One region of the Streptomyces sp. NBC_00178 genome, then DNA from elsewhere that is predicted to be linked to it. Evidence: riboswitches for the same ligand, from Rfam matches in the RefSeq annotation. Region 1 holds a riboswitch; each other region holds the start of a gene.

Evidence for each region. A riboswitch is a leader RNA that binds a small molecule or an ion and turns the genes downstream of it on or off. The one in region 1 is predicted to bind cyclic di-AMP.
Region 2: linked by a shared signal. The riboswitch ahead of OHT61_RS19795 (C40 family peptidase) and the one ahead of OHT61_RS24925 (LysM peptidoglycan-binding domain-containing protein) in region 1 are both predicted to bind cyclic di-AMP.
Region 3: linked by a shared signal. The riboswitch ahead of OHT61_RS13150 (transglycosylase family protein) and the one ahead of OHT61_RS24925 (LysM peptidoglycan-binding domain-containing protein) in region 1 are both predicted to bind cyclic di-AMP.
Region 4: linked by a shared signal. The riboswitch ahead of OHT61_RS28050 (M23 family metallopeptidase) and the one ahead of OHT61_RS24925 (LysM peptidoglycan-binding domain-containing protein) in region 1 are both predicted to bind cyclic di-AMP.

Annotation. Positions count from the first base shown of each region.
Region 1 is NZ_CP108143.1:5,702,058-5,706,860, reverse strand. Features, by position in the region: gene OHT61_RS24935 (SIS domain-containing protein) at 1-519, shown strand, start outside; gene OHT61_RS24930 (hypothetical protein) at 592-1,197, opposite strand; gene OHT61_RS24925 (LysM peptidoglycan-binding domain-containing protein) at 1,422-2,273, opposite strand; cyclic di-AMP (ydaO/yuaA leader) riboswitch at 2,276-2,463, opposite strand; gene OHT61_RS24920 (hypothetical protein) at 2,820-3,050, shown strand; gene OHT61_RS24915 (TetR/AcrR family transcriptional regulator) at 3,236-3,874, opposite strand; gene OHT61_RS24910 (flavodoxin family protein) at 4,052-4,504, opposite strand; gene OHT61_RS24905 (heavy metal translocating P-type ATPase) at 4,589-4,803, opposite strand, start outside.
Region 2 is NZ_CP108143.1:4,493,627-4,498,429, reverse strand. Features, by position in the region: gene pcrA (DNA helicase PcrA) at 1-2,157, opposite strand, end outside; cyclic di-AMP (ydaO/yuaA leader) riboswitch at 2,414-2,572, shown strand; gene OHT61_RS19795 (C40 family peptidase) at 2,571-3,725, shown strand; gene OHT61_RS19790 (hypothetical protein) at 3,832-4,185, opposite strand; gene OHT61_RS19785 (C40 family peptidase) at 4,544-4,803, shown strand, end outside.
Region 3 is NZ_CP108143.1:3,070,654-3,075,456, reverse strand. Features, by position in the region: gene OHT61_RS13160 (cytochrome P450 family protein) at 1-651, shown strand, start outside; gene OHT61_RS13155 (LysM peptidoglycan-binding domain-containing protein) at 757-1,716, shown strand; cyclic di-AMP (ydaO/yuaA leader) riboswitch at 2,006-2,177, shown strand; gene OHT61_RS13150 (transglycosylase family protein) at 2,178-2,852, shown strand; gene eno (phosphopyruvate hydratase) at 3,182-4,468, shown strand; gene OHT61_RS13140 (FtsB family cell division protein) at 4,562-4,803, shown strand, end outside.
Region 4 is NZ_CP108143.1:6,415,667-6,420,469, forward strand. Features, by position in the region: gene OHT61_RS28030 (aspartate aminotransferase family protein) at 1-396, shown strand, start outside; gene OHT61_RS28035 (helix-turn-helix domain-containing protein) at 471-1,085, shown strand; gene OHT61_RS28040 (DUF6126 family protein) at 1,172-1,351, shown strand; gene OHT61_RS28045 (tyrosine-protein phosphatase) at 1,413-2,237, opposite strand; cyclic di-AMP (ydaO/yuaA leader) riboswitch at 2,649-2,808, shown strand; gene OHT61_RS28050 (M23 family metallopeptidase) at 2,813-3,685, shown strand; gene OHT61_RS28055 (SGNH/GDSL hydrolase family protein) at 3,849-4,676, shown strand; gene OHT61_RS28060 (STM4011 family radical SAM protein) at 4,692-4,803, opposite strand, start outside.

The DNA.
Region 1 (4,803 bases):
CTCGACTACGCCGACGAACGCTCGGTGGTCCAGACCCGCTTCGCCACCACCGCACTGACACTGTTCCGCGCACACCTCGGCCTGCACACCGAGCAGGCCGTACGGGATGCGGAGACCGCGCTGGCCGGACCCCTGCCCGAAGGCCTCCTGGAGGCGACCCAGTTCAGCTTCCTGGGGCGCGGCTGGACGGTCGGACTGGCCAACGAGGCGGCGCTCAAGATGAAGGAGGCGTCGCTGTCCTGGACCGAGTCGTATCCGGCGATGGAATACCGCCACGGGCCCATCAGCATCGCCACGGCCGGGACCGCCACGTGGATGTTCGGCCCCGCGCCGGAGGGCCTGGCCGAGCAGGTACGCGCGACGGGTGCGCGCTGGGTGGAGAGCGATCTGGACCCGCTGGCCGACCTGGTCCGGGTGCAGCGCCTCGCGATCGCCCGCGCGACCGCTCGTGGTCTCGACCCGGATCTGCCGCGCCATCTGACCCGGTCGGTGGTGCTCGACGGGACGGACGCGGCCTGACCCCGCGTCACGGCACGGCCGTGCACCGGGGCTCGCACGGAGCCCCGGTGCGCGGCCTGGACGGCCTGCCGGTCAGCCCTCTTCGAAGTGGGCGTCCAGCGCGGCGTCCAGTTCGGCCGTCCACTCCTTGAGGCGGCTCCGGGAGTCGGCCTCGACCTCGGCGTTGAACCAGCGGCGGCTCGACAGGTGGACCGTCACGGTGAACCGGCGCCCGAAGCGGCCCGTCTTGACCTCGACCGCGCCGATCTCCGGCCAGTCGAACTCCGCCTCCTGGTCGTCCAGCTGGAAGCGGACTCCCTCGGCGTCCACCCGGATGGATCCGCGCCGGTCACTGACCTCGAAGACGGGTCCTTCGCCGGCGGCACGCGGCTCGTCCGCGCCCGCGGCAGTCCCCTCGTCGTCGGCGATGACCGCCCCGCCGTCCCGCACCGCGTCACCGGGAGCCCCGGGGGCGTCGGCCCGGTCGTCGGCCGGCTGCCCGGGCACCGCGTCCTGGACGTCGGCCGTGTCCGGGACATCCGTCCCGTCGGCCTTGCGGGCATCCTCCGGTACCGCGTCGGCAGCCTCCGCATCCGCCTCCGTCCGCGCGGGGGCAGGGGCCGTCAGGCCTGGGATGTACGCCGGGTCTGTCCCCGCGGCGAACTCGGGCTTGGTGTTGGAATCTATGCGCTGCTCCACGGCGGGCAGTATGGACGACGAACCTGTACGAAACCAGTCGACCGGGGCCCGGAAGACATGACGCAGGTGCCGGACCACCCGCGTGGGGTGGTCCGGCACCTGCGCGCCCGGCCCGGCGCCGTATGCGGGAGAAGGGTGGTACGGGTCCCGCCGGACCCGTACCACCCTTCGTTCCCGCCCTGCCTCACACGCCGGGTGCGGGAGGGTTACGCGTCACCTGAGGCTCAGTAGGCCCCGAAGACGTTGTCGATCGAGCCGTAACGGTCGGCGGCGTAGTTGCACGCGGCCGTGATGTTGGCGACCGGGTCGTAGCTGTCCAGCGACGTGCCGGGCACGTGGTAGGCCTGGAAGGTCGGGTCGATGACCTGCAGCAGACCCTTGGACGGGATGCCCGCAGCGGCGTTCGAGTCCCAGTTGTTGATGGCCATCGGGTTACCGGACGACTCGCGCATGATGTTGCGGTGGATGCCCTCGTAGGTGCCGGGGATGCCGTGCTCGGCCATGACGGCCAGCGACTCCTTGATCCAGCCGTCGAGGTTGTTCGTGTACGCGGTCCGCTCGGCGACGGGGGCCGCGGCAGCCGGTGCGCCCTGCGCGGCGAGCTCGGTGTTGGCGCGCTCCGAACGGTCGGCACGGCCGGAAGCCCTGTTTTCGGTCCTGTCGGCCTTGTGGGACTTCGCCGGCTTGTCCGCGGACTTCTTGGCGTGCTTGCCGCCGAGGGTCAGCTCGAGGCCGGGGTGAATGAGGTCGGGGTTCGATCCGACAACCTTCTTGTTCTCCTCGTAGAGGGCCTTCCAGCCGCCGTGGACCGAATGCTCGCGAGCGATCTTGGCGAGGGTGTCGCCGACGACGACGGAATAGCTCTTGGGCGTGGCGTGCTTTGCGGCAATTCCCTGTGCGGACAGGGCAGTCGACGTCACCGTCTTTTCAGCGGCGGCCGGCTGGGCCGGGGCGGCGAAGGCACCGGTCGCGCCGATCACGGGCAGCGCGAGAGCGACTCCACCCGTGGTCACGGCGATGACGCCGCGCTTCAGCGAACTGGTCCTGGAACGAGGGTGCTTGGAAAAACCGGGCATGCTGAATTCCTCTCCGTCGCCTGCGAAGTGAGCTGTCGGGTTCGAGCTGGAGATGCCCGGCCGCATGAGCATGCGACTTCACCCCGAGCCGTCCCGGATACCGGGTCGGCACTTACTTGGGTCCCCCGCTCCTGCCGTACGAGAAGTGGTCGGGTAACCGGACGGCGGCAGGATTCGGCGTTCCATCCGGAGTGAGGGTGACCGTAGGCGAGAAATAGCGAAAGGAACAAGCCCGAAGTAATGATCCAAATTCAAGCGCAAGATCGAATTTCGTGAATTCATGTAATCCATCGCACACGGCCCCTTCCATTCCTCTTGGCGCGCAAGGGAACCGGCGAGCCCGTTCCGACGTCAGGGGGGTGCGGGGTGACGCTGGTCACTGAGTCCGATAAGGGCGTTTTGTTCCCTATCGAAGGTCCCCAGGTCACACGAAATGGCCTTTTATGGATTACGGGATCAATTACAAATAAGGGAGTAAATCGGGCATAAGGCTCACTCGTACCCGATGCAGGCATAGTGGGTGCGGTCCCGTGGAACCGATCCCGCATGACCTACAGCCCTCAGTTCCCGAACCCGCGGATCACCGTGCTGCCCGTCCAGGCCGGCGACCCGCCGTTCCGCATCGTGGAGATCGACGGAGAGGTGATCGGAACGGCGACCGAGGTGACCGACGTGCTCCTCGCCGCGGCCGCGGCCGGAATCCCCGTGCACGACCTGGACGACCCGGCTTCCGTCCGGTGGGTGGGCGGCGGCAAGCTCAGCTGGCGGCTGCACTGAACGCGGCGCGGCACGCCACCACGACGGGGCGCGGCGCGTGCGCCCGGCACCGCCGCGGACGCGGCCCGCGGACCGCCCCGGGTACCGCACGGACCCGACCGCCCTTCAAAGCCGTGCAGACCCGGGGCGGGTGCACCGGCATCCCGCTGCGGCGACGGCCGCGCCTCAGGGCCGGAGCGTGTCCGTCACCCCTCGTGGAGGGACGCCCCCGGAGCCGTGGCCCGCAGCAGGCCGAGCGTGGCGTCGAGTGCGGCTTCCAAGTGCGTGACCCGGCCGGTGGACATCAGGATGGTCACTCCCCCCTGCACGGCGGCGAGGAGCGCCGCCGCCGTCCGGTCGGCGTCCAGTCCCGCGTCCATCTGTCCGCTGTCCTGCATGCGCCGCACGCCGCGGCGGAGAGCGGACTGCCACTGGTCGATCAGCCGGGCGGTGAGCACCTGGGCGGCGGGGGTGGCCCGGCCCAGTTCGGTCATCAGCACGCCCAGCGGGCAGGTCACGCCCTGCTGCTCGTACCGGCGGACGACCGCGTCCCGCCAGTCCTGCCACGCCTCCCAGCTGCCCAGATCACCGAGGTGCGGCTCCTGGTCCTCCAGGACGAGCTCGGCCTCACGCGCGGCGACGGCGAGCAGCAGTTCCTCCTTGCCGCCGGGGAAGTAGTGGAAGATCTGGCTCTTGCTCGTCGAGGTGCGCGCGCGGATGTCGTCGAGCGTGGTCGCCGCGGCGCCTCCGGTCCGGATCTGCACCGCCGCACCCTCGACGATGCGCCTGCGGGTGGCTTCCCCCTTGGCGGTGAGCCGCAACTCACCGGGCTTCACGGACGGCATCCCGGCACCTCCAGTACTGGACTGTCCAGTCCACTCTAGTGCGGCGGTGCGGCATCCGGCCGTGGGGTCGGCGGTGCGTGTCGCGGAAGGACGGCCGGAGGCGGCCTCGGGGGGCCCGGCGGCACGCCGGTCCCGCGCCCCGGATCTCCCGTCCGTCGGCGCAAAGGCGGCGGGGCCTCAGGTCATGAGTCCGGCGGCCACCGTCGCGCCCAGCTCCCAGCACGCCTCCTCGTCGGCCTTGCCCGGCTCTCCCGTGAGGGTCACCGCCTCGGCCGCACGCCGCCAGCCGAGGCCGGTGGTGATCGCCTCGATGCCCCGGACGGCGCCGGTGACGTCGTTGCCCCCGTGCACCCAGAAGCCGAAGGGGCGGCCCTTCGTCTCGTCCAGGCACGGGTAGTAGACCTGGTCGAAGAAGTGCTTGAGTGCTCCGGACATGTACCCGAGGTTCGCCGGCGTGCCGAGCAGGTAGCCGTCGGCGGCGAGTACGTCCGAGGCCGTGGCGGAGAGCGCCGCCCGCCGCACGACCCGTACGTCCTCGATACCGTCGGCGGTCGCCCCCGCGACCACGGCTTCGAACAGCGCCTGGCAGTTGGGCGACGGCGTGTGATGCACGATCAGCAGAGTGGCCACACCCCCGAACCCTGCCGCCCCCGGCGGACGTACGCAAACCGGGGTCCGCGACTCCCGCCGGGGACCCCGGTCCACCCCGCCGTCTCAGGCCTCGGCGCGGAAACCGCGCAGGCGAAGGCTGTTGCCCACGACGAACACGGAGGAGAGGGCCATGGCCGCTCCGGCGATCATCGGGTTGAGCAGGCCGGCGGCTGCGAGCGGGAGCGCCGCCACGTTGTAGGCGAAGGCCCAGAAGAGGTTCGAGCGGATCGTGCCCAGAGTGCGGCGCGCGAGCCGTATGGCGTCGACGGCGGCCCGGA
Region 2 (4,803 bases), 1.2 Mb from region 1:
GCGCTTCCATTCCAGGTGCTGGTCGGGGATCTCCTCCAGGAAGCGCGAGGGCGGGTTGTACGCGGGCTGGCCCCAGGCGCTCCGCATCGCCGCCCGGGTGAGGAAGAGGCGCTCGCGGGCGCGCGTGATGCCCACGTAGGCGAGCCGGCGCTCCTCCTCCAGCTCCTTCACCTGCCCCAGCGCGCGCATGTGCGGGAAGACGCCGTCCTCCATGCCGGTCAGGAAGACCACCGGGAATTCGAGGCCCTTGGCGGTGTGCAGCGTCATCAGCGTGACGACGCCGGAGCCGTCCTCGTCCTCGTCGGGGATCTGGTCGGCGTCGGCGACCAGCGCGACCTTCTCCAGGAACTCCGCGAGCGTCCCGGAGCCCTCGTCCTCGGCCCGCTCCTGCTCGAACTCAAGGGCGACGGAGGCGAGTTCCTGGAGGTTCTCGATACGCGTCTCGTCCTGCGGGTCGGTGGAGGCCTGGAGCTCGGCGAGGTAGCCGGTGCGCTCCATGACCGCCTCCAGCACGACCGCCGGTCCCGCGCCGGACTCCACGATCGTGCGGAGCTCCTCCATGAGCGTGTTGAACCGCTTCACGGCGTTGGCCGAGCGCGCCGCCATCCCGTACGCCTCGTCGACCCGGCGCAGCGCCTGCGGGAAGGAGATCTTCTCGCGCAGGGACAGTGCGTCGATCATCGCCTCGGCCCGGTCGCCGATGCCGCGCTTGGGCACGTTGAGGATGCGGCGCAGCGGGACGGTGTCCTCGGGGTTGGAGAGGACCCGGAGGTAGGCCAGGACGTCCCTGACCTCCTTGCGCTCGTAGAAGCGCACTCCGCCGACGACCTTGTAGGGCAGCCCGACACGGATGAAGATCTCCTCGAAGACCCGGGACTGGGCGTTCGTCCGGTAGAAGACGGCGACGTCTCCCGCCTTCGCCTCCCCGGCGTCCGTCAGCCGGTCGATCTCGTCGGCGACGAACTGCGCCTCGTCGTGTTCGGTGTCGGCGACGTAGCCGGCGATCCGGGTGCCGGCGCCGGCGTTCGTCCAGAGGTTCTTGGGACGGCGGCTCTCGTTGCGCTCGATGACGGCGTTGGCGGCGGAGAGGATCGTCTGGGTGGAGCGGTAGTTCTGCTCCAGCATGATCGTCCTGGCGTCCGGGTAGTCCTCCTCGAACTGGAGGATGTTGCGGATGGTCGCGCCGCGGAAGGCGTAGATCGACTGGTCCGCGTCACCCACGACACAGAGCTCACCCGGGGCGTCGGCCTCACCGGCGGGGCCGACCAGCTCGCGCACCAGGGTGTACTGGGCGTGGTTCGTGTCCTGGTACTCGTCGACCATGACGTGGCGGAAGCGCCGGCGGTAGTGCTCGGCGACGTCGGGGAACGCCTGGAGCAGGTGCACCGTCGTCATGATGATGTCGTCGAAGTCCAGAGCGTTGGCCTCGCGCAGCCGCGCCTGGTAGAGCGCGTAGGCCTGGGCCAGCGTCTTCTCGAAGCCGTCGGCGGCCTGACCGGCGAAGGTCTCCTCGTCGATCAGCTCGTTCTTCAGGTTCGAGACCTTCGCCGTGAACGACTTCGGCGGGTAGCGCTTCGGGTCGAGGTCGAGATCACGGCAGACCAGCGCCATGAGCCGCTTGGAGTCGGCGGCGTCGTAGATCGAGAACGACGAGGTGAAGCCGAGGAGCTTGGACTCGCGCCGCAGGATCCGCACGCAGGCGCTGTGGAACGTCATGACCCACATGGCGTTCGCGCGCGGGCCCACGAGGTCCTCGACACGCTCCTTCATCTCGCCCGCGGCCTTGTTGGTGAAGGTGATCGCGAGGATCTGGCCCGGGTGGACCCCGCGCTCGGCGAGCAGGTGCGCGATCCGGTGCGTGAGCACCCTGGTCTTGCCCGACCCGGCCCCGGCGACGATGAGCAGCGGGGACCCGGCGTGCACGACGGCGGCACGCTGTTCGGTGTTCAGCCCGTCGAGCAGCGCCGCGGAGTCGACGACGGGCCGCGGGGCACCGTCGCGGTAGTACGCGTCACGGGGCGGCGGCGGGCTGTCGAAGACGTCCTTGAACAGGCCCTCCGGCACCGCCTCGGGCGCGTGCTCCTCGGGGGGCGGTGGGGGGCCTTCCTCAGCGTTCTGGAGGCCGGTCAGGAAACTGTCGTCAAAGAGGCTGCTCATCGCTTCACGAGTCTAGGCGGCCGCACCGACAGCCCGGGCCGGATCGGCCGCACGGACCCCCACCGTGCGCTCACCGGCACGGCTCGCCCACGGTGCGTGAGTTCCGGAGGGCTGTACCGGCCCGACGGACCGGCCGGCGCAGAAGGTCACGGAAATGTATCGGGCATATCGGCCATCAACCTTCACAGGAGCACCACGGGTTGGTTAGCGTGCTCCGACGGGTGTCCCGAACCCACTTCAGGCGAACCACGCCGCACGGGCACCCCCGCCGAATCCGTGCTCCGCGAGGTGCCCGGAACCGGGGACCCACACGCATCACCGGGGTGAATCGGCCCGTCTCCACCGGGCCGTAGGGCAGCCTTCCGTTCCGCCCGAACCCGACAGCTAACCCGGTAGGCGGTCCACGGAAGGAGATGCCGGCCTTGGCGTCGCATCGCAAGCCGCGCACCCGGGTGCGCACGACCACCCCTGCCGTCGGTCTCACGACCGCGGCGCTCGCCTCCGTCACCCTGCTCTCCACCCAGAGCGCGACGGCGGCCCCGGCGGAGCCCAAGCCCAGCATCGAGGAAGTACAGAAGAAGGTCGACGCCCTCTACCGGCAGGCCGGTACCGCGACGCAGGAGTACAACCGGGCGAAGTCCGCGTCCGCCGAGCAGCGCTCCAAGGTGGACGCGCTCCTGGAGGCGGCGGCCCAGCGCGCCGACAAGCTGAACGAGACGCGCCGCGAGCTGGGCAGTTACGCCGCCGCCCAGTACCGCAGCGGCGCGATCGCCCCGACGGCGACGTTCTTCCTGGCGGACGACCCGCAGTCGTACTTCGACCAGGACCAGCTGATGGCACGGATGACCAGCCAGCAGCAGAAGACGGTCAACGAGTTCCGCACGCAGCAGAAGGAAGCCGCCGCGAAGCGCGTCGAGGCGACGAAGAGCCTGGAGACGCTGACCGAGTCGCAGGCCTCGCTGCGCACCAGCAAGCAGCAGGTGCAGACGAAGCTGACCGAGGCCCGGTCGCTGCTGTCGAAGCTGACCGCCGAGGAGAAGGCGCGGCTCGCCGAGCTGGAGCGCAAGAAGGAGGCGGAGGCCAAGCGCAAGGCCGAGGACCTGGCCCGGAAGCAGGCCGCCGCCGACAAGGCGGAGTCCGAGCGCGCCAAGGAGGAGACCGCGGGGCAGGGCACCGCCGCCGGCTCGGGCTCCGGCACCGGCTCGGACAGCGGCTATGCCTCGAAGGCCGAGAAGGTCCTGGCCTTCGCTCGCGCCCAGATCGGCAAGCCGTACGTCTGGGGGGCGACGGGCCCGTCCTCGTACGACTGCTCCGGGCTCACCCAGGCGGCCTGGAAGGCGGCCGGGGTGAATCTGCCCCGCACGACGTGGGACCAGGTCGAGGTGGGCACCCGGGTGGCGACGGCGAACCTGAAACCCGGTGACCTGGTGTTCTTCTACGACGACATCAGCCACGTCGGCATCTACAAGGGCGACGGCATGATGATCCACGCACCCAAGCCGGGTGCGAACGTCCGCGAGGAGTCGATCTACTACATGCCGATCTACGGAAGCGTGCGCCCGGCCTGAGGCACGCTCCTGCGGGAGCGCGACGGTCGCACGGCTCGCGGAGGCCGCACACGCGGGAGGGGCCCGGGGACGATCCCCCGGGCCCCTCCCGCGTCCGCGCGGACGCTCAGGTCCAGAGCGTGGCGATGAAGATGTTGGCGACGGTCAGCCCGCCGACCGCGGCGAAGGCGCCCTTGCCGGCCTTCTCGTCGTCGCGCTTCACGTAGACCACCGCGAGGATCGCGACCAGGATCAGGAGCTTGATCCCGATCTTGACGTTGTTCACGTGCTGGTCGTCGGCCTGGTTCAGCCCGACGAGGGCGATACCGGTGACGAGCATGGTGAGCGCGCCGTGCAGCATGGCGGGGACGAAGCGGGCCGTGCCCGCCTCCATGGCCTTCATCTGGGTGAGGAATCCGCCCAGCAGGGAGGCGATTCCGATGATGTGCAAGGCCACGAAGACATTGATGAGTACGTCCATGGCCGCAGCCTAGCCCCGGCCATATCAGCACTCTTCAGCCAGGTATGACTTAACGATGAGTTGACGCGAGGACTGCGCGAATTGCCGGACTCCGGTTGGATTTCCCGGTCATTCCATGGAAACGAAACTGCATCTGAGGGCAATAGCTGTCATTACGCCTCTTCCCCGTGCCCCGGGTTTAGCGTCACGTCCCAGGTGACCGATTCGTTACCGCCGCCCCCGTACCGGGCGGCACCCCGGTCACCCCGCCAGGAAATCCGGCGGCGGGCCACTCCCCCCTGTGGTGGCCCGCCGCCGGACCCGGGCGGGCCCGACGGTCTCCCCGGCGGGCAGTCGAACGGAAGGACGCACCACCCCCGTGGCCGCCCATCGCACCGCCGCTCACCGCAAGCCCAAGCAGCGCCTGTTCACCGGGCCTGCTGCCCGCACCGCCGCCACCCTCGCCCTCGCCGGCGCGGCGTCCGCCACCGCCCTCGAGGGTGCCGCCCAGGCCGATCCCCAGCTGACCCCGGCCCAGGTCAGGAGCAAGGTGGACCGGCTGTACCACGACGCCGAGACCGCCACCGAGCGGTACAACGGAGCGAAGGAGGAGGCCGCGGCGTCGGAGAAGTCCCTGGA
Region 3 (4,803 bases), 2.6 Mb from region 1:
CCCGGCGACGACCTCATCTCCGGCCTGATCAAGGCCAGCGACCATGGTGAGCACCTCACCGAGAACGAGGCCGCGGCGATGGCCTTCATCCTCCTCTTCGCCGGTTTCGAGACAACCGTCAACCTGATCGGCAACGGGATCCACGCGCTGCTGCGCAACCCGTCGCAGCGCGAGCGCCTGGAGCTCTCGCTCGCGGCGGGGGAGACCGGACTGCTCGCCACCGGTATCGAGGAGCTGCTGCGCTACGACGGGCCCGTGGAGCTCGCCACATGGCGCTACGCCACCGAACCCGTGGCGCTGGGAGGGCAGGTCATCGCGACGGGCGACCCCGTCCTCGTGGTGCTCGCGGCGGCCGACCGCGACCCAGGGCGATTCCAGCATGCGGACACCCTGGATCTCGCTCGGAGTGACAACCAGCACCTCGGTTACGGTCACGGCATCCACTACTGCCTGGGGGCGCCGCTGGCCCGCCTGGAAGGGCAGGTGGCTCTGGCGACCCTGCTGAGACGGCTCCCTGACCTGCGGCTCGCCGTCGATCATGCCGATTTGCGGTGGCGTGGCGGCCTCATCATGCGTGGACTGCGCACGCTTCCCGTGGAGTTCGGTCCCGGTCATACACCGGCGGAAGGTGACATTCTGTCAACTCTGTGACTTTCACGTGATCTCCGCTGCATCGACTTGTGACACACGTTCGAGTAGGGCTAGGTTCACCGTTCGACTCACCCGTCACATGTCAGTCACACGGAAGGCAATCCCATGGGCTCCGCGAACGGCAGACACCGTCGCCCTCGTCAGGCACCCGCCATCGTCGTCGCCGCAGGCGTCACAGGATCGGCGATTGCCATCCCGCTGCTCGGCGCCGGTGGCGCGCAGGCCGCAGACGCCTCGACGTGGGACCGCGTCGCCGAGTGCGAGAGCGGCGGCATATGGAGCGCCGACCTCGGCAACGGCTACTACGGAGGCCTGCAGTTCTCCGAGGCCACATGGTCGGCCTACGGCGGCGCGGCCTACGCGGCGCGGGCCGACCTCGCGAGCCGCTCGCAGCAGATCGCCGTCGCCGAGAAGGTGCTGGAGGACAAGGGCCCCCAGGCGTGGCCCAGCTGCGCGGTGATCTCCGGGCTGGCGCTCGACGGGGCGCTGCCGGGCATCGATCCGGGCAACGAGCCGTCCGCCGAGCCGACGGAGACCGCGACCCCGTCCGCCACCTCCTCCGCGGAGGAGAAGGACGGCGCGGACGCGAAGGGCGAGGCCGGCAAGAGCGCGTCCGCCGGTAAGGCGGACAAGGGTGAGAAGGCGGACACGTCCGGCTCCTCGCCCTCCGCGACGCCGTCGGCCGAGGCGTCCGGCGCGCCGAAGGCCGAGGGGTCCAAGGCCGGCAAGCACCGGGGTGCCCCCGCCCCGGAGGCGACCGAGGAGTCGTCCTCGGCCGCCGAGGCGCGCGAGTCGGGCAGGCACGCCTCGCGCGGCGCCACCGAGGGGCGTCAGGGTGCGGAGGGGACGTACACCGTCCAGGAGGGTGACAACCTCTGGGCGATCGCCGACACGGAGGACCTGCCCGGTGGGTGGCCCGCCCTCTACGAGGCCAACAAGGCCGAGCTCGGCTCGGACCCCGACCTGATCCTCCCCGGCCAGAGCCTGGACCTCGGTCTCGGCCTGGGCGGGGACGCGAGCGGGACGTCGGCGGAGGCGCCGGCGGAGGTCCCGGCCGCCAACTGATCAAAAGCACGAAAACACCCCGAAATCAGGGGTAGTTCAGAGGCCTATGTCCACTTATGCGTAAGTGAGACATGGGTCTCTTTGCTTCAACTGGGGTGTCATGTACGCCCGGTCTGTCCATATCCGCTCCGACCTGCGTGAACGGCCGGCCGCGCTGCTCGCTAAGGCGCTGATTGACCGTTATGCCCATTTTTGAATGTAGGGGTTGTGTGTGATTACGGTCGGAGCCGCTCGCACCGCGGGCACCTTCGACCGTCACGCCGAATCCTGCCGTCGGTCGGGGGGAACGACGCGTAAAGCGCCGTAGGCAGGAGCGGGGGACCCAGGTAAGTGCCGGGACCCGGCCGTCCGAGGACGGCTGAGGACCGGCTGGGGGTGAAGTCGTCCGCGAGTGCGGTCGGCCGGGCAACTCACAGGCCCGAACCCGACAGCTCACCTCGTAGGCATCGGTGAGGAGAACCATGCTGCTTTCCAGCAAGGGCAAGCACCGCCGCCCGTCCAAGGCCGTCCGCATAGCCACCCTGGCTGGCGTCACCGGTGCGGCCGTCGCCGTCCCGCTGATGGGCGCGACCGGTGCTTCCGCGGCCTCCGTCGAGACCTGGGACGCCGTCGCCCAGTGCGAGTCCGGTGGCAACTGGTCCATCAACACCGGCAACGGCTACTACGGCGGCCTGCAGTTCTCGGCCTCCAGCTGGGCGGCCGCCGGCGGTACGCAGTACGCGGCCCGCGCCGACCTGGCCACCAAGGGCCAGCAGATCGCCGCCGCCGAGAAGCTCCTCGACCTGCAGGGCCCGGGCGCCTGGGCCTGCGCCGGTGCCGGCGGCCTGACGAACGACGGTGTCGACCCGGGTGTGGACACCGGCTCCGCGCCGAAGGCCGAGACGAAGGCGCAGCCGGAGCGCAAGGCCGAGCAGCCCGCCTCGCGCAGCGAGAAGCGCGAGACCGTCACCACCCCGACCGGCCAGAAGGTCGAGAAGGGGGACGGCGAGTACAAGGTGAAGGCCGGCGACACCCTCAGCAAGATCGCCGAGGCGAAGAAGGTCAAGGGCGGCTGGCAGAAGCTGTTCAAGCTGAACGACGACATCGTCCAGAAGGCCGACCTGATCTTCCCGGGGCAGCAGCTCCACCTGAAGTAGTCACGAGCGGTACGGGGTCCTCCTCCGCCCCGACGGCCCGGCCCGGCGCGCCCACCCCCCTGTGTGCCGGGCCGGGGCCGTGCTCAGGGGATCCCGGAGGGCTCCCGGGCGGGGCCCCGTGGAGGACTCCTGCGGGGGCGCGCGTTCAACTGTTGTAGTTACTAGCCAGTAAATATCTGGAGATTTGCCCGTAATGCAGGTCCTTGGGTCCTTTTTCGTCCCAGGGGACGGGCGGACGGCCGACGGAGCGGGCCGAGCCGGTTAGGCTCGTGGCGCAAGGCCACAGTGACCCTGCACATCCAGTGTCATATCCCAGAAGGAGATGCCTCGTGCCGTCCATCGACGTCGTCGTAGCCAGGGAAATCCTCGACTCCCGGGGCAACCCCACGGTCGAGGTCGAGGTTGGCCTCGACGACGGCAGCACGGGACGTGCTGCTGTTCCGTCCGGCGCCTCCACCGGTGCGTTCGAGGCCATTGAGCTTCGCGACGGCGACCCCAACCGCTACCAGGGCAAGGGCGTCGAGAAGGCCGTCCTCGCCGTGATCGAGCAGATCGGCCCGGAGCTCGTCGGTTACGACGCCACCGAGCAGCGCCTCATCGACCAGGCGATGTTCGACCTGGACGCCACCGAGAACAAGGGCTCCCTCGGCGCCAACGCGATCCTCGGCGTCTCGCTGGCCGTGGCGCACGCCGCGTCCGAGGCCTCCGACCTCCCGCTGTTCCGCTACCTCGGCGGCCCGAACGCGCACCTGCTGCCCGTTCCGATGATGAACATCCTGAACGGCGGCTCGCACGCCGACTCCAACGTGGACATCCAGGAGTTCATGATCGCGCCGATCGGCGCCGAGTCCTTCTCCGAGGCCCTTCGCTGGGGCGCGGAGATCTACCACACGCTGAAGAAGGTCCTGAAGACCAAGGGCCTCTCCACCGGTCTCGGTGACGAGGGCGGCTTCGCTCCCAACCTCGAGTCCAACCGCGCCGCCCTCGACCTCATCCTCGAGGCCGTCAAGGAGGCCGGTTACGTCCCGGGCCGCGACATCGCGCTCGCGCTCGACGTCGCCGCGTCCGAGTTCTACAAGGACGGCGTCTACGAGTTCGAGGGCAAGTCCCGCTCGGCCGCCGAGATGACCGAGTACTACGAGGAGCTCGTCTCCGCGTACCCGCTGGTCTCCATCGAGGACCCGCTGTACGAGGACGACTGGGCCGGCTGGAAGGTCATCACCGACAAGCTGGGCTCCAAGGTGCAGATCGTCGGCGACGACCTGTTCGTGACCAACCCGGAGCGCCTCGCCCGCGGCATCGAGGAGGGCTCGGCCAACGCCCTGCTCGTCAAGGTCAACCAGATCGGTTCGCTGACCGAGACCCTGGACGCCGTCGAGCTCGCGCAGCGCAACGGCTTCAAGTGCATGATGTCCCACCGCTCCGGTGAGACCGAGGACGTCACCATCGCCGACCTCGCGGTCGCGGTGAACTGCGGCCAGATCAAGACCGGCGCCCCGGCCCGCTCGGACCGCGTCGCCAAGTACAACCAGCTGCTGCGCATCGAGGAGATCCTCGACGACGCCGCGGTGTACGCGGGCCGTTCGGCGTTCCCGCGGTTCCGCTTCGAGGGCTGACGGCCCGAGTCCGGAGCACCAGCCTCCGTCCGTCCCCGCATCCGGTCCCGTACCGTGTGCGGGGACGGACGTGCGTAACGGGAGGCGTGAGACATGGCCGGGAAGGACCGCGACCGGTTCTCCACCGCGACCAGGCTGCGGCTGCTCGGTGAGCAGACGGCGGCCCGTGTCTACCGGTCCCAGAACCGCCGCCAGGCCCGCCGCTCCAGGCTCACCGGGCGGGCGGCGTTCCTGGCGCTGATCGTCTGCTCCCTGGTGGTGGCGCTGGCGTACCCGATGCGGCAGTACATCTCCCAGCGCGACCAGATCGCCGACCAGGAGAGGCTGTCGAGGCA
Region 4 (4,803 bases), 710 kb from region 1:
ACCGGCGACCTGCTGCGCGACCGGCTCGCGGCCCTGGTCGGGCGCTACGAGCTGCTGCACGAGGTACGGGGGCGGGGGCTGATGATCGGGATCGAGTTCGGCCGGCCGTCGTCCCTCCGGCTGCGCAGCCGCTGGACGATGCTGCAGGCGGCCCGCAAGGGACTGTTCGCGCAGATGGTGGTGGTGCCGCTGCTGCGCAAGCACCGCATCCTCACCCAGGTCTCCGGCGACCACCTGGAGGTGATCAAGCTGATTCCGCCCCTGGTCATCGGGGAGCCGGAGGTGGAGCGCTTCGTGACCGCCTTCACCGCGGTCATGGACGACGCGCACAGCGGCAACGGGCTGATGTGGGACTTCGGCCGGACACTGGTGAAACAGGCCGCCGTCAATCGCTGAACCCGGCTCCGCCCGTCTTTTGCCCCTGAGGCAATAAAGTTGCCTCAGGGGAAAGTTCCTGGCCCAATGGGGGCATGAATCCTCCTGACGGAGGGGTGGCCGACGACCTTCCGGGCGTCGCCCCACGCCTGCGCGAGCTGCGCCGCGACCGCGGTCTCACCCTGGAGAGCGCCGCCGCGCGGGCGGGACTCTCCCCGGCCCACCTCTCCCGGCTCGAGACCGGGCGCCGCCAGCCCTCGCTGCCGATGCTGCTCGGTCTCGCCCGGATCTACGGTACGACCGTCTCCGAGCTCCTGGGTGAGATGCCGCCGGAACGTGACGCGATCGTCCGTGGCGGACCGATCGACGACGCACTCGGCGACGGGTCCGGCGGCTGGCTCTACCGGCAGGCCGGCGGCTCGGGACGCGCCATGCAGGCGCTGCGCGTCCACGTCCCCCACGGCACCGAGAGCGAACTCGTGCGCGTCCACCCCGGCGAGGAGTGGCTGTACGTCCTCGACGGGCGGCTGCGGGTCGTGCTCGGGGAAACCGTGCACGACCTCGGCGTGGGCGACAGCGCCCACTTCGACTCCCTCACCCCGCACCGGATCGCGGCGCTCGGCCGCGGCGGGGCGAGCCTGCTGTTCGTCCACACACTGCTCCAGAGCCCGGCCGCCGAGCTGTGCCTCGGCCCCGCGGTCCGGCTCTGATCCCACGTATCGTTCCCGCTTCGGCCGCTCATGGAGGCCGCAGTGCCGTCGCTCCGGTCTCCCAGGGGCCGCAAGGAAGGGCTGACATGTCCGATTCCGAGTACTACGACCCGCTCACCCCGCGCCCCCGGCCGGGGGACGACGGGGACACACAGGAGCGGCGGATGCCCCGAGGGGTCGTCATCCGGCTCATCGCCTACCTGGTGGCAGGACACGTCGTCGCGGCCTTCCTCTTCCTGCTCTTCACCGTGGCGGGCAAGGGCTGAGAGCCGACTGCCGGCCCTGCCCGTCTCCCACCACGGCCGGGCAGGGCCCGTCCCGTCGCCGTCAGGCGCCCTCGACGAGGCGCCCACGCAGCTTCTCGCGCGTCTCGTGGCTGATCTTCAGCCCTTCGAGGAGGTAGCGGTCGGTGCTGCCCCAGGTCTCCTCGATCGTGGCGAACGCCGCGTCGAGATATTCGCGGTGGGCGCCGAAGAGCGGATTGAGCAGCTCCATGACCTCCTCCGACATGCCCACCGGAGACGTGTCGCTGCGGTGCACCTTGTAGCGGCGGTGGGCGTCGTTGGACTTGAGGTAGTCGGCCTCGATGGCCTCCTTCTCGACGCCGACCGCGAGCAGCGAGACCGCGACCGACAGGCCCGCCCGGTCCTTGCCCGCGGCGCAGTGCATGAGTGCGGGGACGCTGTCCTCGGCCAGCGCGTGCAGGACCCGGCTGTGCTCGGCCGTCCGGTCCGTGATGATCGAGCGGTAGGACAGGACCATGCGTTCGGTGCCCTTGCCGTCGGCCAGGATCGAGCGCAGCTGCTGGATGTTCCCGTCGCGCACCAGCCGCCAGAACTCCGCGCCGTCGGCCGGGTCGGAGAGCGGGATGCTGACGTTCCGGACGCCGGGCAGTTCCACGTCGTGTCCGTCGAGCTTGTGGTCGGCGGCGTTGCGGAAGTCGAAGATCGTGTGCAGGCCCAGCCCGGCGAGGAATGCGGTGTCGGACGCGGTCGCGTGGGCCAGGTGGCCGCTGCGGAAGAGGCGCCCGAAGCGGACGGTGCGGCCGTCGCTCGTCGGGAGCCCGCCGACGTCGCGGAAGTTGCGGACACCGGTCAGGTCCACGTCCGTCGGCTCGGGGCCGGCCGGGGGGACCTCTGGCAGCTGCGTCACAAGGGCTCCTGGAGGGTCTGGCGCCGGCGCCGCTCGCCGACGGGACACGCTCGCGACGATACGACATGGCTGCATCGCGCACGCGTCGCGTCCCCGCCGTATCGCCCTGTGCGGAGGAGCGGGCAGCGCGATGTCCGTATTGGTGCATTTACCAGAACATGCCCTGATTGTGCGGGACATGGGGGGAGGCGGGTGAGCGGGATCATATCCGTGACGGTGTGTGGTGAAGGTGCCCGTGGGTATTCCGGACGCCTCACGGAAAACCAAGATCCGTAATCCACGGAGTGTGACGGGAATTCCATAACGGAATTGAATCGGGGATTCCGGCCGGGAATCCGAGGCTTGTTACCCGAGTCCTCGCTCGCCTACGGTCACGCTCAATCCGGACGGAACGCCGAATCCTGCCGCCGCCCGGAATCCGCACCGACTCACGCGTGGCAGGAGCGGGGGAACCAGGTAAGTCGCCGGCCGGAGCGATCCGGAACGGCTCGGGGTCAAGACGCGTCACCACGCGGCCGGGCATCTCCAGCCCGAACCCGACAGCTCACCTCGCAGGCGCCGGAGAGGAATTCCCCATGCCCGCACACGGCAAGCACCGTCGTAAGAAGTCCGGTCCGCTCTCCCGAGGCATCCTTGCCGCAGGGGCCGGCGGCGCCGTACTCGCCCTCCCGCTGATCGGCGCCACCGGCGCCCACGCGGCCGAGCCGGCGTCCCCCGCGGTGAAGTCCGCCGCCGTCACCCGGAGCGCGCCCGCCGCCGTCGCGAAGGACGCCCCGAAGACCTACACCGTGGTCTCCGGCGACTCCCTCGCGAAGATCGCCACCGCCAAGAAGGTCAAGGGCGGCTGGCAGAAGCTGTACAAGGACAACCGCGACGTCATCGGCGGCAACCCGAGCCTGATCGTCCCGGGTATGAAGCTGACCCTCGGCGCCAAGGCGTCCGGCGCCGCGAAGCCGGCCGCGAAGGCCGCGCCCGCCGCCGGGAAGGCCGCAAAGGCCGCTCCGGCCGAGAAGACCACCGCCGCGTCGGAGGCCACCGCCTCCGGCTGGGCGGCTCCGGTCGAGCACCCCACCGTCACCACCCAGTACCACGTGGCCGGCGCCAGCTGGTCCAGCGGCTACCACACGGGCTCCGACTTCCAGGCCGCCTCGGGCACCAGCGTCCGCTCCATCGGACCCGGCACCGTCGTCTCCGCCGGGTGGAGCGGTGCGTACGGCAACGAGGTCGTCATCCAGCACAGCGACGGCATGTACTCCCAGTACGCGCACCTGTCCTCGCTGGAGGTCTCGGCCGGACAGACCGTCACCGGCGGCCAGCAGATCGGCCTGTCCGGAACCACCGGCAACTCGACCGGCCCGCACCTCCACTTCGAGGTCCGCACCGGCCCGAGCTACGGCTCCGACGTCGACCCGATCGCCTACCTGCGTTCGCACGGCGTCACCATCTGAGGGACATGACCCAGGGGTCCGGCCGAGGGGTGATGCGCGACGGCGCATCGCCCCTCGGCTTATTCCGGCTTTACCAAAACCTGACCGGGTGGTCTTTGTCACCACCCGTCAACCCCTTATTACGGTCGCGTAGGTCACATTCGAGGGTGCAGGATAATCCCTTGTGGCAGACGATTCGAGAAACAGACGACGAGGCATCATCGGGTCGTACGCGGCGATCGGCGACAGTTTCACGGAGGGCGTCGGGGACCCCGGTCCGGACGGAAGGCTCGTCGGCTGGGCGGACCGTTTCGCCGTTCTCCTCGCGGACCAGCTCCCGGTCCCCGACGCGATGGCCGGCCCGGTGGACGACCCGCACGGAATCTTCCGGTACGCCAATCTCGCCGTACGCGGACGACTCCTCGACCAGATAGTCGAGGAACAGGTGCCCCGCGCCAAGCAACTGGCCCCCGATCTGGTCAGCTTCTGCGCGGGCGGCAACGACATCCTCCGCCCGGGCTCGGACCCGGACGACGTCGCCGAGCGCTTCGAGCGCGCGGTGGCCGACCTCACCCAGGCGGTCGGCACCGTCATGGTGACCACCGGCTTCGACACCCGCGGTATCCCGGTGCTCCGGCACCTGCGGGGCAAGATCGCCACCTACACCGCACACGTCCGGTCCATCGCCGACCGGTACGACTGCCCGGTCCTGGACCTGTGGTCCCTGCGGTCCGTGCAGGACCGCAGGGCCTGGGACAACGACCGGCTGCACCTCTCGCCCGAGGGGCACACCCGGGTCGCGCTCCGCGCCGCCCAGGTCCTCGGACTCGACGTGCCGGCCGACCCCGATCAGGCGTGGCCCCCGCAGGCGCAGCGCGGCACCCTGGAAGTGCGTCGCGACAACATCAACTGGGCGCGGGAGTACCTCGTCCCGTGGATCGGCCGGCGCCTGCGCGGTGAGTCCTCCGGTGACCACGTGGAGGCCAAACGCCCCGACCTGCTGCCGCTGTGACAGCCCGTCGGCTTCTCAGCGACTGCTGACGAACGGCAGGAGCGGCCGGGCCGGTCCCGCGGACACGGGCCCGGCCGGTGCGGACACGGGCCCGGCCGGCGCCGGCATCCGCACCGGACGGGCGGGT